2 linked regions of the Paludisphaera borealis genome follow. The protein of the gene in region 1 interacts with the protein of each later gene in a pairwise test. Links are inferred from orthologs where the notes say so. Each region holds a gene or a part of one and is shown on either strand. Other genes may lie near its edges. The genes, in order: priA and ssb.

Region 1 (10,482 bases):
CGCCCGAGGTCGCCAGCATGGTGCCCCGAGGGTTGAACTGGAGCCGCGTCACGAGGCTTTGGGTGGACGAGAAGCTTGACAGGAATTCGCCGGTGGCGACGTTCCAGAGCTGGATGGTCCCCCCCGATGCGGTCGCCAGCCGGCCGCCGGCCCCCACCGCCAGCGCCTTGACCTCGGCCTGCGATTCGACGGGCTTCAAGGCCCGGCCGTCGTCGGCCGAGAACATCTTGACGGTCGTCGAGCCGTGGATGGCGAAGGCCACGGTCTTGCCGTCGGCGCCGAGCGCGACAAGGGGGATCGGAAAGCTCATCGGCCGAAGCTCGGGCCGGGCGTGGTCGAGGACCGTGGGCGTCGAATCGGCGTGTTCCAGGTTCCAGAGCACGATCTGAAACCCGGCTCGTCCGAACGGAGGGCCGTCCGCGAAGGGGCCGGCTCGGAAGCCCGGACCGGGCATGGCGTCGTCCTCGACGTCGATCGTGACCAGGCGCTTGCCGGTCGGCTCGCCGAAGACGCTCAGCACGCGGCGGTCGGGGCGGATCAATTCGCGGACGGTCGCGCCGGTCGCGCCGTTGATGAGCAAGGCCGACTGGCCGTCGGGAGGGACGACCGCCAGGTAGGCTCCGGCCGGGGCGAGTTGGTCTCCCCATGACCGTCGCGAGCCCCCCGGGCCTCGATTCGTCGGGCCGGCTCGCGAGGCGGTCGAAGACGCCTGCGAGCCGGGCTCGGCGGCCGTCGGAGTTGGACCCGGACTCGGCGACGCCGCGGCGGGGGGAGGGGCGGGGGCGGCGGCCTGGGTGCCCACACGCGGCTTCGCGCCGTGGAGAAGCGTGATCTTCTCGAGCGGCCGCTCCTGGTTGACGTCCCAGAGCGAGAGTTCCTCGCCATCCGTCGAGAGCACCGACAGCCTCGCGTTCTCGGCGTCGAACACCAAGTCGCGGATTGGACCGGTCGGCAGCTTGGCGCGGCGCTCGATGTCGCGGAGGACGAGGAACTCGGCGGCTTCGTCGCGGAGCTGCGCTTTCAGATCGGGCTCGGGTTCGAGGGCCGACGCCTGCTTGAGCAGATCCAGGCCCTTGGCCCGACGATCGGGCTCGCTGGTGTGGCGGACGAGGGCGGCGTGCCGCCAGAGCATCGTCCGCATCGCCGCCCGCGTCTCTCGCTCGGCCGCTTCGGTCTTCTCGCGCTCGGCGACGGCCGTGTTCCTGGAGTTCCGCGCCTGGTCGCGCTCGTTGCGGACCCGGTTGTAGGCGTACGCGGCGATCGACAGCACCAAGACGCTGGCGACCGCCGAAACGGTGGTGATCCCGGGGTGCCGGCGCGCCACCCGCCACATCCGCCCCACGGGGCTGATCCGCCGCGCCCGCACCGGCTCGCGGTTCAAGAACCGGGCCAGGTCTTCGCCGAGGGCCGCCGCCGACGCATAGCGGTCGACCGGCCGCTTGGCCAGGGTCTTCAGGACGATCGTTTCGAGGTCGCGGGGAATCCGCCGGTCGATCGCGCGAGGCGGCACGGGCTCGCGGCCGGCGATCTGGTCGAGCAACTCCGCGGCGCTCGAACCATCGAACGGCGGGCGGAGCGTGAGCAATTCGTACAGCGTCGCGCCCAGGCTGTAGACGTCGGTCCGGCCGTCGATGACGCCGGTGCGCCCTTGCTCGGGGCTCATGTAGCGCGGGGTGCCCAGCAGGCTGTCGTGATGGGTTAGGCCGGGGTCGGCGAGCCGGCGCGCCAGGCCGAAGTCGGCGACCCAGATCGTCCCGTCGGCGTCGATCAGCAGGTTCGAAGGCTTGACGTCGCGATGGATGACGCCGTGATGGTGGGCGTGCGCCAGGGCCTCGGCCGCTTGCAGGCCGACCTCGGCCACCCATCGGTGGTAGGCCGAGCCGCGCGGCGGATCGAACGAGGGCGCGTCGTCGTCGTCGCGTCGTCGCGGCCCTGGGAGGCTCGACCGGGGGGCCGACGCTGACAGCAACCCGCCCAGGCTGCGCGAAGTCGCCAGGCCGCCGCTCTTGGTCCACGAGGTCGTCGAGTCGCTCAGCCGCTCTTGGTATTTCTGCGGCAGCGCCAGCTCGCGGGCGCCATCGGTTGGAATGGGGCGGGAGCGTCCCCAGGCGAGGCTCCCGGAGACCCGGATCCACATCCGGTTCAGTCGCGAGCTGACCTGCGAGCCGACGTCGCCGGAATCGGAGTTCCGTCCGCCGGCCCCGCCCAGGCCTCGAAGCTGGCGGCGGCGGCGGATCACCCGGTCGAGGCCGCTCCCCTCGATCCGTTGCATAGCGTAATAGCAGAGGCCGCCGACCTGGCCGACGTCGAAGACCGGCACGATGTGCGTGTGGTGGAGCGCCGCGGCCGTGCGGGCTTCGTTGAGGAACCGGCGACGGGCCGATGAGTCGGGCGCCGCGTGGGTCCCCAGAACCTTGAGCGCGACGGGGCGGTCGAGGCCCACGTGGACGGCCTCGTAGACGGTCCCCATGCCGCCGCGGCCCAGCTCGCGGACGACGCGGTAGCCGGCGATCCGCCGGCCCGACTCGATGTTCCGGCCCGGTCCCTGACCGTACGACGAGCCGGAGCCCGAGCCGTGGCCGACCAGGCCGTTGACCAGTTCGAGACCTTCGAGGGCGGCCTGGATGTCTTCCTGGAGGTCGGGGTAGCGGGCGGCGTAGATCTCGGGCGCGGGCGCGTCGCCTTGTTCGACCATCGCCAGGTAGTGCTCGATGGCTTCGCCCAGCCGTTCATCGTCGCCGCCTTGAGTGAGATCGGCCGTCTCGTCAACCCGCTGGCCCATCGTCGTACCTCAAAGATCCTCCCGGCGGCCCTTCGAGCGATCGTTTCAGTCGCTTGAGACCGCGGGCCCAAATTCCGCGCACCGATTTCCGGCTCAGCCCCATTCGCTCGCCGATGACCTCGAACGAGAGGTTGTCGGCGTGGTAGAGCCAGAGGACGTCCGCCTCGCCGTCGGGCAAGGCCGCCAGCGCGTCGGCCAGGAGGACGATCAGCTCGCGGCGGCTGACGATCTCGCTAGGGCTGGTCTGGCTGAGGGCCAGCATGTCCAGGAGCCGGCCGCCGTAGTCCCCCTGGTTTTCGCCGCCCCCCCCTTCCCACGGGGCGTCGAGCGGCAGCGCGGTCGCGCCCCCGGCTCGTTTGGTCCGGCTGTGGTAGCGTCCCAGGTCGGCGAGCTTCTGTCCGACCAGTCGCCGCAACCATCCCACCAGGGCCGCTTCGTTCTGCCCGGTGAACTGGGGGAACTGCCGGACCACCTCGACGAGAGCCTCCTGAACCACGTCGGAAAGCTCCAGCCGCTCGCGCAGCCGGGGCCCCAAACCGGTCCGGACGACCATCCTCAGATAGTTCCGGTACAGCGCGCACAACTCGCCCAGCGCCTCGGTCTCGCCGGCGCGCGCCTTCGACAGCAGCTCGATCGGCCCATCGGCCATCCGTATCGCCTCTACCTAATACATATAGGCGTCGGCCCCTCGTGGTTGGGGCCGTCTCGCCCGCCGAAAATCTCAAGGTTCGCCCCCGCCGCAACGCGCGCGGGCGACGAATTCATCATGGAGCCGAACTGCCCAAACGGCAAGCGGGGCGTCGAGAATCCGGTTCGCCCTCGCGCGGGCCGCGAGGTCCATGAAAAAACCCCTCGACGCAGGGCGGCGAGGGGTCGGGCGAGAGAGTCGTGTGGGGTCGATCGCGGCGTGGCGAGGAGCGAGGCCGGCTCGGCTCAGTTCAGGTCATCAGACCTGGGCGCGGGAGCGGCGGCCCGAGACGCGGCGCCGCAGGGCGAGGCCGCCGAGGGTCGTCAGGACCAGGGCGATCGTGCTCGGTTCGGGCACGGCCGGGGGCAGCGTCGAGGTGAGAAGGGCTTCGGCCGTGGTCACGCCGCCGTTCGACTGCGAGGGGACCAGCAGCTTGGCGTTGTCCGGGAAGGTGAAGGTGATCTTCTGGTCGCCCAGGTCGAGGGTCTGGGTCGGCTTGTCGAAGGTCGCCGTCACCGTCGAGTGGTACGGGCTGTCGACCACGCCGTTCAGAACGCCGGTGAAAACCATCGAGACGTTCGTCAGCGGGGTGCCGTTGAGGTCCTGCGGCAGGAAGGTGATCGAGAACGGGGTGTTGGTGTACGTGGTGGCCGAACCGGCCGCCGGCGGGGCGACGACGAACGTGCCGAGGCCGGTGTTGACCGTGCCCGAGCTGAGGTCCACGCCGGCCGCGGTGGCGGGCGTGAAGCTGATCACGTTCGGGCCGCTGATGCCGTGACTCAGGTCGACGGCCGTCGCGGTCTGGTACTTGAGGATCGCTGCGGCATCGGCGCCCGTCGCGGTGCAGGCGGCCAATCCCAGGGCGATGACCGCGGATCGCAGTCCGTTCAACCCTTTAGTCATGCTCATCTCTTCCTCCTGAACAGATTAGGATTGTCACGACGCAATCCTGATTTCACGGTGTCTTCATCCGAATCACGCCGCGGCGGCTTCACTCGATCCGACGGAATCCTTCTCGTCGGCGAGCGGGACGAACGGCGCGAGACACGAGAATCACAACCCGGGGCAGTTTTCCGTGACGGATCTCTGCGAGACCCGAGATGAGCGAGAAGCCCGGCGCAGCGGCGAAGGGAAAAGCAGGTGAGAAAGGAGTACTCTCGCATCCATGCCCGCCCCCTCGAAACTCCACCATGAGTCTCGTCGTCTAGGAGTCCGAGATGTGAACCAACGGCGGGAGAATACTCCTGACCGCCGAAACTGTAAACCTGAGTTTTGCCCGCTCTGAAGTTTTTTCATGGATTTCCCCGGCCGCTCTGCCGATCGCGCCAGCGAGCCGACGCCATGCGTCCTCGGGGCGGCTCACACATGCCGCCCAGACTCCAAGGCGGAACGACGCCCCCGCTACAGCATGCTGATCGGGTCGACGTCGACGGCCAGGTCGACCTTGTTCGGCGGCGGGTGGAGGGGGAGGTCGCGGAGCATCGTCCGCAACGGGGCGGCCGAGGCGCATCGGATCTGGAGATGGAACCGGAACTCCTCGCGGATCTTGAGGATCGGCGTGGGGGACGGCCCCCAGAAGCGGACGCCGGGGGGGGCCTTGGCCCGGAGCGTCTTCGCCAGCTCGTTCAGGTATTTCTCGACCCGGGCCTCGTCCTTGCCGCGCGCGACGAGGCGGACGATCCGACCGTACGGCGAGGCCAGCGGGGCCTCGCGAGTCGGCAGTTCGTAGCGGACGAAGCCTTCGTAGTCGTGGCGAGCGGCGTTGGCGATCGCCGGATGCTCGGGGCAGAAGCTCTGGACCAGCACCCGACCGGGACGGTTGCCGCGACCGGTCCGGCCGGCGACCTGGGCGACGAGCTGGAACGTCCGCTCGGCGGCGCGGAAGTCGGGCAGGTGCAGGGCGACGTCGGCGTCGACCACGCCGACCAGCGTCACGTTGGGGAAGTCGAGCCCCTTGGCGATCATCTGAGTGCCCAGCAGAATCTTCACGTCACCCGACTTGAAGGCCGCCAGCGTCACCTCGTGGCTGCCGTGCCGGCGCATCGTGTCGGAGTCCATCCGCCTCGACTCATGGAACGGGAACTCCATCCGGATCTCGCGCTCGAGCCGCTCGGTGCCGATCCCGCCGTAGTGGAGCACCGGCGCTTGGCACGACGGGCAGGCCGGCGGGCACGCACGCTCGGCGTCGCACGTGTGGCAGATCAGCATGTGCCGGTTTTTGTGGTACGTGGCGGCCACGTCGCAGTGCCGGCACTTGACCACCTGGCCGCACTTGGGGCAGATGACGAACGTGTTGTAGCCCCGGCGGTTGAGCAGCAGGATCACCTGGCCGTCGTCGTCGAGCGCCTGGTGCATGGCGAGGCGGAGCGTCTCGCTCAGACCGCCGGTGAGGTGCTTCTCGTTCCGCAGGTCGATGATCTCGACGGCCGGCATCGGCCGGCCCTCGACCCGGCTGGGCATCGAGATCCGCGCGTAACGCCCCAGCTCGGCGTTCCGCCAGGTCTCCAGCGACGGCGTCGCCGAGCCCAGGAGCACCGGCGTGTTTTCGAGCTGAGCGCGCTTCACGGCGACGTCGCGCGCGTGGTAGCGGGGGACGGTCTCTTGTTTAAACGTGCTTTCATGTTCCTCGTCGACGACGATCAGCCCCAGCCGCCTCGTGGGGGCGAAGATGGCCGACCGGGCGCCGACGACGACGTCGATTTCACCCTGGGCGATGCTCTGCCAGTGGCGGTGCCGCTCGACGTCGCTGAGATGGCTGTGGAGCACGGCCACGCGGCGGAACCGGCGGCGGAACCGGCGGATCGTCTGCGGCGTCAGGCTGATCTCGGGGACCAGGACGATCGCCTCGCGGCCCCGCGCCACGGTCCGCTCGATGGCCGTCAGGTAGACCTCGGTCTTGCCGCTGCCGGTCACGCCGAAGATCACGAACGGCGCGAAGGCGTCGCCGTCGAGCGCGGGCGTGAGCGCCGCCATCGCCGCCGCCTGCTCGGGCGTCATGGCCGGCGGCGGCTTGGGCGCGGCGGTCGGCTCGCCGGCCGCGGGCTCGTCGTTCCGGGAGGCGGCGAGCGACAGCCGGCGCTTGACCGTGTGGATCAGGCCGTCGTCGCGAAGCGTCTTGATCACTCCGGCGCCGCACTTGGCGCGCCGGCAGACGTCGGAAACGGTCAGCAGCTCGTCCGACCGGCACAGGGCCTCGATCGCGGCGGTCTGCTTGGCGGTGAGCGTCTTCTGGAGCGTCTCGTCATCGAACGCCTGGCGGGCCTCGGGGCGGACCACCAGAAACGTCCCCACCCGCGTCCCCGCCTGGTTTCGCACCCCGGCCGGCACCACGGCGTCGAGCGCCTGGCCCCAGGAGCACATATAATAGCCGGCCATCCACCGCGTCAGTTCGAGCATCCGGGCGTCGATCAGCGGAACGGCGTCGAGGATCTCGACGACGTCCTTGATCTTCGACGGCGGCAGATCCTCGGGGGGCAGCAGGTCGACCGAGACGCAGTACCCCGTAACCACGCCGTTGCGTCCCAGGGGGACCCGCACCCGCTGGCCGAGCTGGATGCTCGCGACCAGACGCTGAGGGGCGCGGTAGGTCAGCACCGCGTCGAGCGCGCGGTCGACGACTACCCCGACGAACAAGCCTCCCCGCTCGGCCTGGGCCTCGTCCTCGCCCTCGAACCACGAAGCCTGGCGGCCCAGGCGGGGCTGAGGACGTGGTTGGTCGCTCTCTTGATCTTGATCACGATTGACAACGCTCATCGCTCGGGCCTATCGTCGAATTTCGTCGCGCCGACCACCAACGACCGGCCAGCGATCGAGTATACCGCAATCGGTCGGATTTCTGCACGTATGTCCACGGCGGCCTCGGGGCTGACGATCGGGAAAGGGTTGACTCGTCCATGCGACTAGGGCTTTTCGGCGGCACGTTCGACCCGATCCATCTCGGGCACCTGATTCTCGCGGAGCAATGCCGGGAGGCGTGCGGCCTGGAGCGAGTCTGGTTCGTCGTCGCCGGCGAGCCGCCGCACAAGCGAGGACCGGCGCGGACGCCGGTCGCGCATCGGCTCGAAATGGCCCGACTCGCGGTCGCGGGCCACTCCGCGTTCGAGGTCTCCGACATCGAGGCCGTCCGCCCCGGTCCCCACTACAGCGTCGAAACCCTGGCTGAAGTCCAGCGGCTGCGGCCGGCCGACGACCTGTTCTTCCTCATCGGCGCCGACAGCCTCGTCGACCTGCCGACCTGGCGCGAGCCCGACCGGATCACCCAGCTCGCGACCATCGTGGTCGTCAACCGCCCCGGCGTCGAGGAACTCGGCGACCGCCCCCTCCCCGAGTTCGGCCCCGATTCCAAACCCCTCCAGCACGTCACCATTCCCCCATCGGCATCGCCTCCCACGACCTGCGCGGCCGTCTCGCCGAAGGCCGGAGCGTCCGCTATATGGTCCCCCGCGCGGTTCAAGCCTATATTGACGCGCATCAACTCTATAGGGCAGTATTTTGAACGTCGGATGTTTGTTCTTTGGAACATTTTGTTGATTGTTTGAGTCCATGCGACGATTGCTATTGGTTTGGATCGCCGAGTCCCTAAGATGAAGAGCTGTTAACATGGTTGCGGCGGCTCGAGGGGATTCGACGATCGCGATGGCAGCGATTCTGCGTGTCCGCCGAACAGGAATGTTCGTCTCAGGGTTGCCGTAAGAAGATGACGCTCGAAGCCGAGGAAAGTCGTCTGACTCCAAGGGAATGGGGGTCGCGACGGCTGAGGCGTTGATCGGAGGCCGCCGATGAGTGCTTTCCAGCCCGAAACGGAGAGCGGTTCGCGGACTTGCGTGGTCGTCTCGTACTGGGCCGGGCTCCCCGTCGATTCCCTGTACAAGCTCTTGTATCGCATGCGGAAGGTCGAATCCGGCTGTCCCTTCGATTTGCTCATCGTCTGCAACGGCGGGGATCAGCGCCCGCTGACTCTCCCCCGGCGGTTTGACGCTCTCAAGCCCCGCATCCTGAATCGCGAGAACACCAACTACAACCTGGGAGCCTGGGATCACGGTTGGCGGAATGCGCCTGGATACGACTATTATCTGTTCATCCAGGACGACTGCCTTATCAAGGAGCCCGACTGGGTTTACGGCTTTGAAAGGCGGATGGATCTCGACCCGGGGTTAGGCCTCCTCGGCGAAATCGAGAGAAGCTCCGGGATGACGTGGGACTACGTCGGCCGGATGACGACGAAGCCGTGCGCGCACGTCGGCGACGAATGGCTGGACATCAATCAGTATATTTTGGCGAAGTTCAGGAGTCATGGGATTCCCCGAGGGGAGCTTGCCAATCACATTCCCTCGATCATCTTGTTCACCAGTCGCAACGTCCTGGAAGAGGTTGGGGGGTTTCGCTACTTCGGGCCGTCCAAGGAGGACGCCATCGCGGCTGAAGTCGCCTTCTCGCGCGAGATCGAGGCGCTCGGCCACCGGATCTCCAAGGTCTCCGACATCCCCTTCCATCTCATCGGACACGCCGAATGGAGACCCAACGGGGCGGTGTTCGGCCGGGGGCCCGCCTGGCGGATCGCGCTGCGGGAGGCGTACTGGAAGTTCAAGGGGGAGTTGAAGCTTCTTCTCGGAATGCGACGGAAGTCCCGCAGGCTCATGCGCTGCAGCCCCGCCCCTCAGGCCGACGAGCTTCCGTGTTGAGCCGATCGTCCCCGCCGTCGGCTCGATTTCGGAACCCGGTGAGCCGTCCCGTAGCGAACGCCCGGCCGCTCTCTTAGAATGTTCAACATTCGTGCGGCCTGGTCGGGGGGCGGCGCCGTCGCCGTCCGCTCGCGGGCTGGTTGTTGCCGCGTTGTTGCCGGGGAGACTCGTCCGATGAGCCAGGCGATTGATCGTCGAGGGTTCCTGTTTGGAGCCTCGATTGCGGGGTTCGGCGTCTTGTGCCAGGGCCGGAACGGCTGGGCGGGGGGCGTCGGGCCCAACGAGGTGATCCAGGTCGCCTGCGTCGGCGTCGGCGGCAAGGGCCGCAGCGACACCGACCACGCGGCGAACCACGGCCGGATCATCGCGCTTTGCGACGTCGACGAGCGGCGGCTCGACGAGAAGGCGGCCAAGTACAAGGACGCCAAGCGGTTCTTCGACTTCCGCGAACTGTACGACGAGCTGGGCGCGACGGTCGACGCCGTGGTGGTCTCGACCCCCGACCACACCCACGCGCCGGCGGCCGTCACGGCCATGCGGCTGGGCAAGCACGTCTACTGCCAGAAGCCCCTGACCCACTCGGTCTGGGAGGCTCGCCTGATGCGCGAGACCGCCCGCAAGCACGGCGTCTGCACCCAGATGGGCAACCAGGGGACCGCCCATCCGGGCCTCCGTCGCGGCGTCGAAGTCGTCCAGTCGGGCGCGATCGGCGAGGTCCGCGAGGTCCACGCCTGGACCAACCGCCCGTTCAAGTACTGGAAGCAGGCCCCGGACATCGTCGCCCGGTCCAAGGAGGTCCAGGAAGTCCCCTCGTACCTCCATTGGAAGCTGTTCCTCGGGCCCGCCGCCGACCGCCCGTACAACAAGGTTTACCATCCCCACGACTGGCGCGGGTGGTGGGACTTCGGCACCGGCTCGCTGGGGGACATGGCCTGCCATACGACGAACCTCGTCTTCAAGTCGCTGAAGCTCGGGCTGCCGACCCGGATCTCGGCCCACAGCGGCGAGATCAACTCCGAGACCTACCCGGCCTGGGCGACGATCACCTACGAGTTCCCCGCCCGCGAAGGCCTGCCGCCGGTGAAGCTCACCTGGTACGAAGGGGCGAAGGACGGCAAGCGGAACCTCCCCGATTCGAGCCTCTTCCCGGCCGGCTTCAACCCGTCCGACAGCGGCTCGCTGATGGTCGGCTCGAAGGGCCAGATGTACTCTCCCAGCGACTACGGCGCGGAGCAGAAGCTCTGGCCCGAGGACCGCTACCACGACTACAAGGACCCCAAGCCGACGCTCCCAAGGATCACCGGCGGCAAGGGGGAGGACGACAACCACAA
Region 2 (10,278 bases), 1.7 Mb from region 1 along the record:
CGCCGAGATTGAGATCGACTACCGCCGCGTCTTGGTGCTCAAGCCCGAGACGTTCATGAACCTGAGCGGCAGGTCGGTCGGCCAGGCCGTCCGGTTCTACAAGCTGGACCCGTCCGACGTCCTGGTGGTGTGCGACGATCTGAACCTCCCGGTCGGCAAGATCCGAATTCGGCGGGGAGGCTCGGATGGAGGCCAGAAGGGACTGCGCGACATCAGCGCCCAACTTGGAACCGATCAGTACCCCAGGCTTCGCATCGGCATCGGCGAGCCTCCCGAAGGGCAGGCCGTCGACTACGTGCTGGGCCGCTTCCGCGGGCCGGAACGAGCCCAGATCGACGACGCCCTGATCCTGGCCTCGCAGGCCGTCGCCGTGTGGGCCGCCCAGGACGTTCACGCGGCCATGAACCGATTCAACGGGCCATCCGCCCTGTAAACAGCTTTCACGATCCGATCACGAACCCAACGGAGGAGTCGACTCTTGCCCCTCAACACCTATGAAGCCATGTTCCTTCTCGACAGCACCAAGGCCGCGGCCGCCTGGGACGACACCGTCAAGCAGGTTCACGACATCCTCGCCAAGCACGACTCCGAGATCGTCGCCAGCCGGCAGTGGGACGAGCGTCGCCTGGCCTATCCCATCGAGGGCCACAAGAAGGGGACGTACCTCCTGACCTACTTCCGGACCGACGGCTCGAAGCTCCACGACATCGTCGCCGACTGCCACCTGAGCGACGTCATCCTCCGCGAGCTGATCCTCAAGGTTCACCCCAAGCTCGAAGAGAACCTGGTCAACCAGGCCATGAGCTCGAACCCCAACGTCGACAGCGAAAACGGCTCGGAAGACGAACTCGACGAGCGTCCCCGCCGCCGCCGCCGCGACGACTGACCACGAGCCGTTCGGCGCCGTCCGCTCAATCCGTTCAATCGATCCCGCCGCTTTCCGCATCGCCTGAAAGACCTTGTAATCTAGGGAACAACCGTTTACCTTTATGGTAGTTTTTTCGGGCGCGGAAACCGGGCTTGAAATCGAAGGGGGAGCGAGACGATGCCGGACTTGAATCGGGTGCAACTGATGGGTCGTCTCACGTTCGACCCCGAACTGCGGCGCATCCCCAGCGGAACGGCCGTGACGGAGTTGCGGATGGCGGTCAATCGGTCGTGGCAGGGCCGCGACGGCGACCGCCGCGAGGAAGTCCTTTACATCGACGTCACGGCCTGGGACCGCCAGGCCGAGACCTGCTGTCAGATCCTTCGCAAGGGGAGCCTGATCTTCGTCGAGGGCTCGCTCAAGATGGATCAGTGGGACGACAAGACGACCGGCGAGAAGCGCTCGAAGATGCGTGTTCAGGCCGATCGCGTCCAGTTCCTCGACAGCCGGCGCGACGGCGGCGGCGGTGGATCCGGCGGCGGCATGGGCGACGACGAGTACGGCGCTCCGCCGATGCAAGAGCCCGCCCCGAGGCGAGCGGCCCCTCAGCGCGCGGCCGAGTCCCGAGGCCAGGCCAGGGACGACTTCCCCAGGGCGTCGGCCCCCAGCCGAGCGGCCGTCGAGCCCGATCACGGCAACGACGACGACATCCCGTTCTGATCTCCCCCGCGAAACCGGGGGCGAGGACCCAAAATCGGTCGGGCGCACAAACGTCCCGCTTGGAGAATTCGGCCCGATCGGTTCCAATCGATGCCTTGATCGTCACGACGGCGACCGCGCCGGCTCGGTCGACGTTCTGACTCAGTAAAGAAATAACCCGGCGGTGGGCCGGGTGTTCGATGTCCACGACTACCTCGAGCGTTCAGCTCGGCTTTTTCAGGTTCGTTCTTGGCTTGGCGCGGCTTTTTGAGGATGGGGTGGGAAGCGAACGCACCTCACGCCCGGCGCTGGCCTTCACGATCGAAAGTGATTATTGACATGGCGAAGACGACCCAACCCAAAACCTCCAAAGCCAAGTCCGGAACCTCGGGTAAAGCCGGCTCGGGCGCCGGACAGTCGGCCAAGGGCAAGATCGCGCCGGTGGGGCCTCCCCGCCAGCCCGGCGTCGAACGCCGCCGCGACCACCCGCTTCGCGCCAAGAACGGCCAGTTGAGCGTGCTCTTGACGCACGACGTCCCCCACGTCGGCCGTCCGGGAGAACTCGTCAAGGTCAAGCCCGGCTTCGCGCGGAACTACCTGCTGCCCCAGGGGCTGGCCACGTTCGCGACGCCCCACAACCTGCGGATCGTCGAGAAGCACCGCCAGCGGCTCCGCGAGCTTGAAGAGGCCCGCCGCGCCGACCTGCTCAACCTGGCCGCCCAGATCGCCCAGCGGTCGCTGACCATCGAAGCCAACGCCAACGAGGAAGGGCATCTCTACGGCTCGGTCAACGCCGACCAGATCGCCGCCACCCTCCACGGCGAAGGTTTCCCGATCACGACCGAGAACATTCGCATCGAAGGTCCGCTCAAGGATCTGGGCCTCTACAACATCAAGGTCCACCTGGGTCAGGACATCGACACCGAGGTCAAGCTCTGGGTTGTGCCGACGCACACCGACGAAGCCCCGGTCTGACCGACCCGCGGCTTTCGTTCGACGTCTCCGCGATCGATCCATCGAGGCGCCAGGGTTCCAGTCTCGGAACCCTGGCGCCTCGGATCGTTGACGGACGCGCCCCGCGTCGCCCCCCCCCCCGCAAAGTCGCGCCGTCCGACGCGACCCACTCCACGGCGGCCGATCGTTCCGATTTTCTGCGATGCCGAGGATCGGAGAAGCCGATACAATCGTACAGTCGGGTGGGCTCCGCACGACGCGTACGTCCTTCGCCCGAAACGATTCCTCGGCTTTTGTGGAGCGCTTTCGCTCATGTCGTCCGGACAGGGATACGGAAACGGAACACCCAGGGATGGCAACGGCGGTAACGGCTCGCACGGCAAGTCCGACGGGTCTGGCGGCTTGGGAGATCGTCTGCCGCCGCAGAACCTCGACGCCGAGCGCGGCGTGTTGGGCGCGATTTTGCTCGACAACGACGTGCTCCACGACGTGATCGCGATCCTGTCGATCGACGACTTCTATCGCGATGCGCATCAGGTCGTCTATCGCGCCGTCCGTGACATGTACGACGAGGGCAAGGCGGTCGACGCGGTGACGCTGGCCGACGAGCTGGTCCTTCGCGGTCAGTACAAGCAGATCGGCGGCGACGACCTGCTGGCCGAGATCGCCAACTGCGTCCCCCACGCCGCCAACGCCCGCTACCACGCCGACATCGTCCGCCAGAAGTCGGTCAGCCGGCAGTTGATCCAGACGTCGACCGACCTGATCCGCGACGGCTACTCGAACCTTTTCACGTCGCAGCAGCTCCTCGAAACGGCCGAGCAGAAGATCTTCGCCATCCGCGAAGACCAGATCAAGGGCGAGCTTCACGAGCTGAAGATCGTCCTCGAACAGGCCATGACGCGGATCTCGACGCGGGCGGAAGAGAAGCACCCGGTCTCCGGCGTCTCGTCGGGCTTCATCGACCTGGACGACGTGACCAACGGCTTCCATTCCGACCAGCTCATCATCCTGGCGGCCCGGCCTAGTATGGGTAAGACCGCGCTGGCGCTGAACATCTGCGACCACGCGGCGATCAACACGAAGGTCTCGACGCTCCTGGTCAGCCTCGAAATGGGCCGGCTCGAGATCGGCGAGCGGCTCCTCTGCGCCCGGTCGCGGGTCGACGGTCACAAGCTGCGGACCGGCCGCGGGCTCGACTATCGCGAGCTGAACAAGCTCGGCAAGGCGTTCGGCGAGATGCAGTCGTCGCCGATCTTCATCGACGACACGCCCGCTCGCAACATGCTCGAAATCATGGCCATGGCGCGGCGGCTGAAGCTCCGCCAGGACATCGGCCTGATCGTCATCGACTACATCCAGCTCATCGACGCCGAGGAGCAACGCGACAGCCGCCAGGAGCAGATCGCCAAGATCAGCCGACGCCTCAAGACCCTGGCCCGCGAATTGCGCATCCCGGTCATCGCGCTGTCTCAGCTCAACCGAGCCGTCGAGAACCGTGAAGACCGCCGCCCGCGCATGGCCGACCTTCGCGAGTCGGGCGCCATCGAGCAGGACGCCGACATCGTGCTGCTGCTCCACCGCCCCGAATACTACGACCCCAACGACCAGCCGGGCATCGCCGAGGTGATCGTCGCCAAGAACCGAAGCGGCCCCACCGGCACGGTCAAGATGACGTTCGTCAAGAACCTCACGCGGTTCGAGAACGTCGCCTCCATCGCCGAGCCGATCGACGAAGGCCGGCCGTTCTGAGCCGACGAAGTCGTCGTGCGCCGTGGCGTCCCGGAGCCTTGTCGTGGAGCAAATCCTCGACCGGCGTTCGGTCGCCCTTCGGCGGCCAGGAGTCGTCGCGATCGAGCCGTTTCGGGCGGAGCAGTGGCTCCTCAAAGACGTAAAAGGTGCGCGCCGCGCGGAACCGCGTGAACGGCACCGCGGCCGAGGTCGCCCACTCGCACGAGGCTTTCGGGGACGGCCTGGATCGCTTCGTAAGCCCTCGATCGAGGCTGCCAGGTAGGCGAATTCGTCGCTGCCCCCCCGATCAATCGCCGGCGGGTCACAGACGACGTGGCCGCTGGACATGAACGCGATCGGATCGAAGAACAGCACCCAAAGAGTCGTCACCGTCGCGACGAACAGTCCCCGCGCGGCCAACGGCCGATCGGCCGGCACATCGCCGATCGCACGGCGTCCCACTTCGAGATCCGAACCGCTCTCGACACCAGGCTGGTCTTCGCTCGGCCGCGCCGGCTCCAACCGCGCGGCTCTCTCGCTCACGCCACACCGAGCCACCTCCTCTTCCATCCTCGGGCAGGGCGAGAGCCGCGTGACGCGCGATCCGCTCGCGGGACCGCAGAGAGGCGATCGATCGGGTCTGGGGGGGGGACGTTGCGGGCATGCATCGGTCTGCCGTCGTCGTGTGTGGGAGACTCAACGAAATGATTCGTTTGAGCATCATCGCGTTGATCTTCATGAATCAACGCAGACGGCGATGTTTCAGGCGGTATGTTGGGCCTCTGTGTGCTGGGCACCAAGCACGCTCCTGGCTCTTCCAGTAACTAAGTCTCAAAGAAAAGAAGGTGAATGGATGATCAAATCATTGATTTGTGCCGTTCGAGTTCAATCGGTGAAGGTGCTCTTGGCTGCGAGCCTCGTCGCCGGCACGTCGCTGCTTTCCGGGACCGCCAAGGCAGACTTCACCAACCTTAGCACGGGCGCCAGCCTGACCGGCAACATCGACAACAACTGGACCGTCGTTTTCCCGGGGCAGACCAACAATCAGCTCGAGACCATAGCTCCGGGCTTTCCGTCGCCTCCGTGGTTGTCCGACGCCCCCAGCGACGCCTCGCACTGGCTCGTTCCCGTTCAGTACGGTCAGTACAACGCTCCTCCGTCGAGCGGGAGTCCGATCGACTATGTCTACACCACGAGCTTCACGTTGAACGCCGACCAGCTCGCCTCGGCGTCGTTGAGCGGCCAATGGGCGTCGGACAATAACACCGTCTCGATCAAATTGAACGGTGGTGCAAGCCTTGGCTCCAACAGTGCCGCGAATTCGTACACGACGTGGAGCAGCCTGACGACCACCACGACGGGCTTCGTCCTCGGCCTCAACACCTTGGAGTTCCACGTCGCCAACCTGCCTAGCGGGGGCAACAATCCGACCGGCTTCCGGTTCGAGGGTGGCGTCACCTCCGCCGCGGTGCCCGAACCCGCCTCGCTCGTCATGAGCGCTGTGAGCACGCTGATGCTCGGCGGCCTCTCCTGGAAGCGCCGGCTCGCCCGCCGCGCCGTCTGATCAACCAGGTCCGATGAATAACGTCCCAAGGGCCGTTCGCCAAGGCGAGCGGCCTTTTTTGTTGCGCGTTTCGCCTTGGCTTTCCGACCCGGTCGGGGCAGAATCATGAGGACCGTCCGAGACCGTTTTCCGAAGATCGAAGTGTGTGACCGAGGGCAGTGGATGATGGCCGACCCCATTTCGTATGACGATTTCGCCAAGCTCGAACTCCGGGTGGCCAAGGTGCTGGAGGCGCGGCCTCATCCCAACGCCGACAAGCTGTTGCTGCTTCAGGTCGACCTCGGCGACGAGCAGAAGCAGATCGTGGCCGGCGTCCGCCAGCATTACACGCCCGAGCAGCTCGTCGGCAAGAACATCGTGATCGTCAACAACCTGGCGCCGGCCATGCTCCGGGGCGAGACCTCCAACGGCATGCTGCTGGCGGCCACCTCCGGCGAGAAGGTGATCCTGCTCACCGTCGACGATCCCGAGTGCGTCGTGGGCGCCCGGATCAAGTAACTTTCCGGACGTCGCGGTCGGCGAACCACGAGGCGCACGTCCCTTGAGAAGAGACCTCGGCGATTTCCAGACGCCGCCGGAGCTCGCGGCCGCCCTGGTCCGAAGGATGGGGCCGATCGGCTCTCGCTGGCCGCGCGTGCTCGAACCGACGTGCGGCCGCGGGGCGTTTCTCGAAGCCGTGCTGTCGGCCCCCGACCCGCCGAGGGAAGTCGTGGGGGTCGAGATCCAGGCATCGCACGGAGCCGAAGCCCGCGCGCGACTCGCCGACCGTCCGGCGATTCATCGAGCGTCGATCCTTCACGCCGACCTCTTCGAACTCGACCTCCGCGTCGATCTGCCCTGGATCGAGCACGGGCCGTTGCTGGTCGTGGGCAATCCCCCCTGGATCACCAGCGCCGAGCTGGGAAGGCTCGGCAGCGACAACCTGCCGCCGAAGCGCAACGTCAAGGGCCTCTCCGGGCTCGACGCCCGCACCGGCGCGGCGAACTTCGACCTCGGCGAAGCCGTCTGGCTCAAGCTGATCGACGAGCTGGCCGACCAGACCCCGACGATCGCGCTCTTGTGCAAGACCTCGGTCGCCCGCGCGGTGCTCCAGCACCTCCATCGGACCGGGCGGCGCGTGGCCGACGCCGAGCTGATCGAGATCGACGCCCGGCGGTGGTTCAGCGCCTCTGTCGGCGCCTGCTTCCTGAAGCTCTCCCTAGGGGTCGGCGAAACGACGGGCCGGGTCGCCGTCTTCGACGCGATCGAAGCGACTCGACCGCGACGGACGATGGGCTCGCTCCAGAGCGTCTTCGCATCGGATCTCGACGCCCTGGAGGCCCTCGATTTCGCCTTCGGGCGCTCGCTCCTCTGCTGGCGGCAGGGGGTCAAGCACGACGCGGCCCCTGTCATGGAGCTGATCGGAACCGCTGACGGGACGTTCCGGAACGGGCTGGGGGAGGAACCGCTCGTCGAGCCGTCGTTCCTCTATCCGCTCGTCAAAGGCGCCGATCTCATCCACCCGGCTCGCGAGCGGCCGCGACGCGCCTTGATCGTCACCCAGGAGAAGCTCGGCGCGGAGACCCGCGACCTCGCCGACCGCGCGCCCCGGCTCTGGGCCTACCTGCAAGCCCGCGCGGCCTGGTTCGACAAGCGGCGGTCGTCGATCTATAAGGCGGCTCCGCCGTTCGCCCTGTTCGGAATCGGTCCTTACACGTTCGCCCCGTACAAGGCGGCCGTCGCGGGCCTGCACCGGCCGTCTCGGTTTCGGGCGGTCGGACCGGTCGACGGCAGGCCGACGGTTTTCGACGACACCTGCTATATTTTGCCTTGCCAGTCGGCCCTCGAAGCGGCCGTACTGACGGCGGCGTGCAACGACCCGATCACGCGAGAGGTCCTCCGCGCCCTGACGTTCGCCGACGCCAAGCGACCGGTGACGAAGGCCGTGCTCCAGACGATCGACCTCGGCGGCGTCCTCGAACGCACCGACGCCTCGGCCCTCGTCGACCGCGTCGACGAGGTACTCCGCGACGACCTCGGCCTTGAGGGCGAAACAGGCGACGCGATCAAAGCGGAGGTCGAGCGGCTGATCTCGTTGCTTTCGCTGGCCGACGGCGGGAAACTAGGGCGAACCGCGTCCCCGGATCGCCCGGCCTGACTTCAAGAGGAGCCGCGATGGCCTTCGCCACGATCAACTACCACAGCCATTCCCTGCAAAAGGCGTCGTCGTTCAACATCGTGTTTCCAGACGATCCGGCGGTTCCCCGCCCCTGGTCGGTGTTCTACCTGCTGCACGGGCTGTCGGACGACCACACGATCTGGACGCGCCGGACGAGCATCGAACGGTACGTCGAGGGTCTGCCGCTGGTGGTGGTGATGCCCAACGGCGACCGGGGCTGGTATACAAACGCCATCGATGGGTATAAGTATGAAGACGACATCGTTAAGGATGTCGTCGGCCTGGTCGACCGGACGTTCCCTGTCAAGGCCGAGCGAGCCGGCCGGGCGATTGGCGGGCTCTCGATGGGGGGCTTCGGCGCGGTCAAGCTCGGGCTCAAGCACCATGAGACGTTCGCCAGCGTCAACTCTCACTCCGGGGCTATCGGCTTCCTTCGCGGCGACTTGAAGAAGAACAAGGAGCTGAGCCCTGAGTTCCCGCGAATCTTCGGCGAGAAACCGGCCGGCGGCCCGGAAGACCCGTTCGCGATCGTCGAGCAGATCGACCACGGCCGGATTCCGGCGATGCGGATCGACTGCGGCGTCGACGACTTCCTGATCGAACAGAATCGCGACTTCCACAAATTCCTCGAAGAACGCCACGTCGCGCACGAGTACCAGGAATTCCCCGGCAACCACAACTGGGCGTACTGGGACGAGCACGTTCAGCAAGCGATCGCGTTCCACGTCCGCAACCTGAAGCTCAAGTCTTGAGGTTCACTTCGGATTCGATCTTCTCGCCGGCCAGGAAGCGGGCGACGTCGGTCAGGCGGCCGGTCTGTTCAAAGACCTCGATCTGGCGGGTCGCTCCGTCGGGGCGTTCGGCCATCACCCGCACGTAGTCGAGCCAGCGCCCACATCCGAGCTTCTCGGCGGTCTCTCTCAGGCCGACGATCATCCGCTGGATCTCGTCGCGCACCGACTCGTTTCGGCCTGACGCCGGGTCGACGAGCACGGCGTCGAGGCCGTGGCGCGCCGCCCGCCAGCGATTTTGACGGATCATCAGCCGGCCGAACTCGTCGAGCTCGGCTGGTTCGTATTCCGTATCTTCGGCCGTGTGGTGGACCAGGCACTGGATGAACGCGGTGAGGCCCTGGACGGAGGGCAGGTCGGTGGGCATGTCGCAGATCCGCACCTCGACAGTGCCGTGTCGGTCGCTGGGCCGCACGTCCCACCACAGCTCCTTGGTCGTCTTGATGCAGCCGACCGCCGCCAGCCGCTCGGCCAACTTGACGAACGACGCCCAGTCGCGGAGGAACGGGGGCTGGCCGCCAGTGGGAGCGGTGCCCATCACGTCGAGCCGATACGAGTACAGCCCCGTCGGGCGTCCGCACCAGAACGGGCTGTTGGCCGAGAGGGCCAGGAGCGTCGGAAGGTAATGGGCGACACGGGTGCAGGTTCGCGCCGCGGTGTCGCCGTCTTTGACCCCGACATGGACGTGCAGCCCGAACGTCATCTGGCGAAGAAGGGTGTCTTTGAATTGATCGGCGAGCTCGTGGTAGCGGACGTCAGGCGAGATCGGCTGGTCCAGCCAGTGGGCGAACGGATGCGCGCCCCCCCAGGCGAGCCGCGCGCCGTTCCGAGCCGCCCGCTCGGCGGTCACCGCGAGCTTGCCGGCGAGGTCGCGACCGACCTCGTCGACGTTGCGGCAGATCCCCGTGTTCACCTCCACGCAGCAGAGGTAAAGCTCGCGCTTGATCGACTCTCGCAACTCGTCGGGAATCTCGCTCAGGATCTCGTTCGCTACGGGCGCGAGGTCGAACGACTCCTGGTCGACGAGCTGAAGCTCCAGCTCCACTCCAAGCGTCGGCCAGGTGCTGCCCCGGAACGGCTCAACGGTCATCGGTGGTTCCTCGGTGCGCGGTGAGGTGCGAGGCCGCCCAACTCCGGGCGAAGTGCGAATGACTTCAATGCAAATTCGGTGCCGGGTCGCGGACCCACCGCGAACCGTGATGCGGCGAGTCGCTGAGCCCGCGGGCCGTCACTCATTGAGGATTCGATCCATCAACCTTCGGAAAACTCGCCGTCGCTACGGATCGAACCGGACATGGGCAGACGACGCAGTACAAGTTGTATTTCGTCAACATGTTGCGGCTCATCGGCAAAACGAGTTCCGGTGGTGGGGCAGGGCGCTGTACGGTGTTCACAGCACCCCAACTGGCAAGATCCGACCAGCCGGTGGGTGATTTTGTTAGAGGACATCTGGACACGTGTCCGGTGCCAGGCACAATGGTGACGTCAGCGATTGCGGTTCATCCATACACCG

Evidence for each region.
Region 2: the proteins of priA (region 1) and ssb interact in binary tests that used the Escherichia coli proteins (3 or more experiments, as listed by UniProt). The link is inferred for Paludisphaera borealis from one-to-one orthologs.

The regions. Positions count from the first base shown.
Region 1 is NZ_CP019082.1:4,743,640-4,754,121, forward strand. Bases 4,548-7,567 are described here. They hold priA (replication restart helicase PriA), read right to left. Parts: upstream 7,224-7,567; coding sequence 4,872-7,223; downstream 4,548-4,871. Other genes in these bases: nadD (nicotinate (nicotinamide) nucleotide adenylyltransferase), read left to right, coding at 7,364-7,567. Outside these bases: BSF38_RS18355 (WD40 repeat domain-containing serine/threonine protein kinase), read right to left, coding at 1-2,782; BSF38_RS18360 (sigma-70 family RNA polymerase sigma factor), read right to left, coding at 2,766-3,431; BSF38_RS18365 (PEP-CTERM sorting domain-containing protein), read right to left, coding at 3,729-4,379; more of nadD, read left to right, coding at 7,568-8,008; BSF38_RS18380 (glycosyltransferase family protein), read left to right, coding at 8,249-9,151; BSF38_RS18385 (Gfo/Idh/MocA family oxidoreductase), read left to right, coding at 9,326-10,482.
Region 2 is NZ_CP019082.1:3,007,377-3,017,654, reverse strand. What follows is about bases 1-2,816. They hold ssb (single-stranded DNA-binding protein), read left to right. Parts: upstream 1-1,045; coding sequence 1,046-1,588; downstream 1,589-2,816. Other genes in these bases: rplI (50S ribosomal protein L9), read left to right, coding at 1,907-2,542; rpsF (30S ribosomal protein S6), read left to right, coding at 479-886; pth (aminoacyl-tRNA hydrolase), read left to right, coding at 1-433. In the rest of the region: dnaB (replicative DNA helicase), read left to right, coding at 2,834-4,273; BSF38_RS11675 (hypothetical protein), read left to right, coding at 5,145-5,816; metG (methionine--tRNA ligase subunit beta), read left to right, coding at 5,979-6,314; BSF38_RS11665 (hypothetical protein), read left to right, coding at 6,358-7,953; BSF38_RS11660 (alpha/beta hydrolase), read left to right, coding at 7,971-8,726; BSF38_RS11655 (carboxylate-amine ligase), read right to left, coding at 8,716-9,855. UniProt on the Escherichia coli protein: Plays an important role in DNA replication, recombination and repair. Binds to ssDNA and to an array of partner proteins to recruit them to their sites of action during DNA metabolism. Acts as a sliding platform that migrates on DNA via reptation.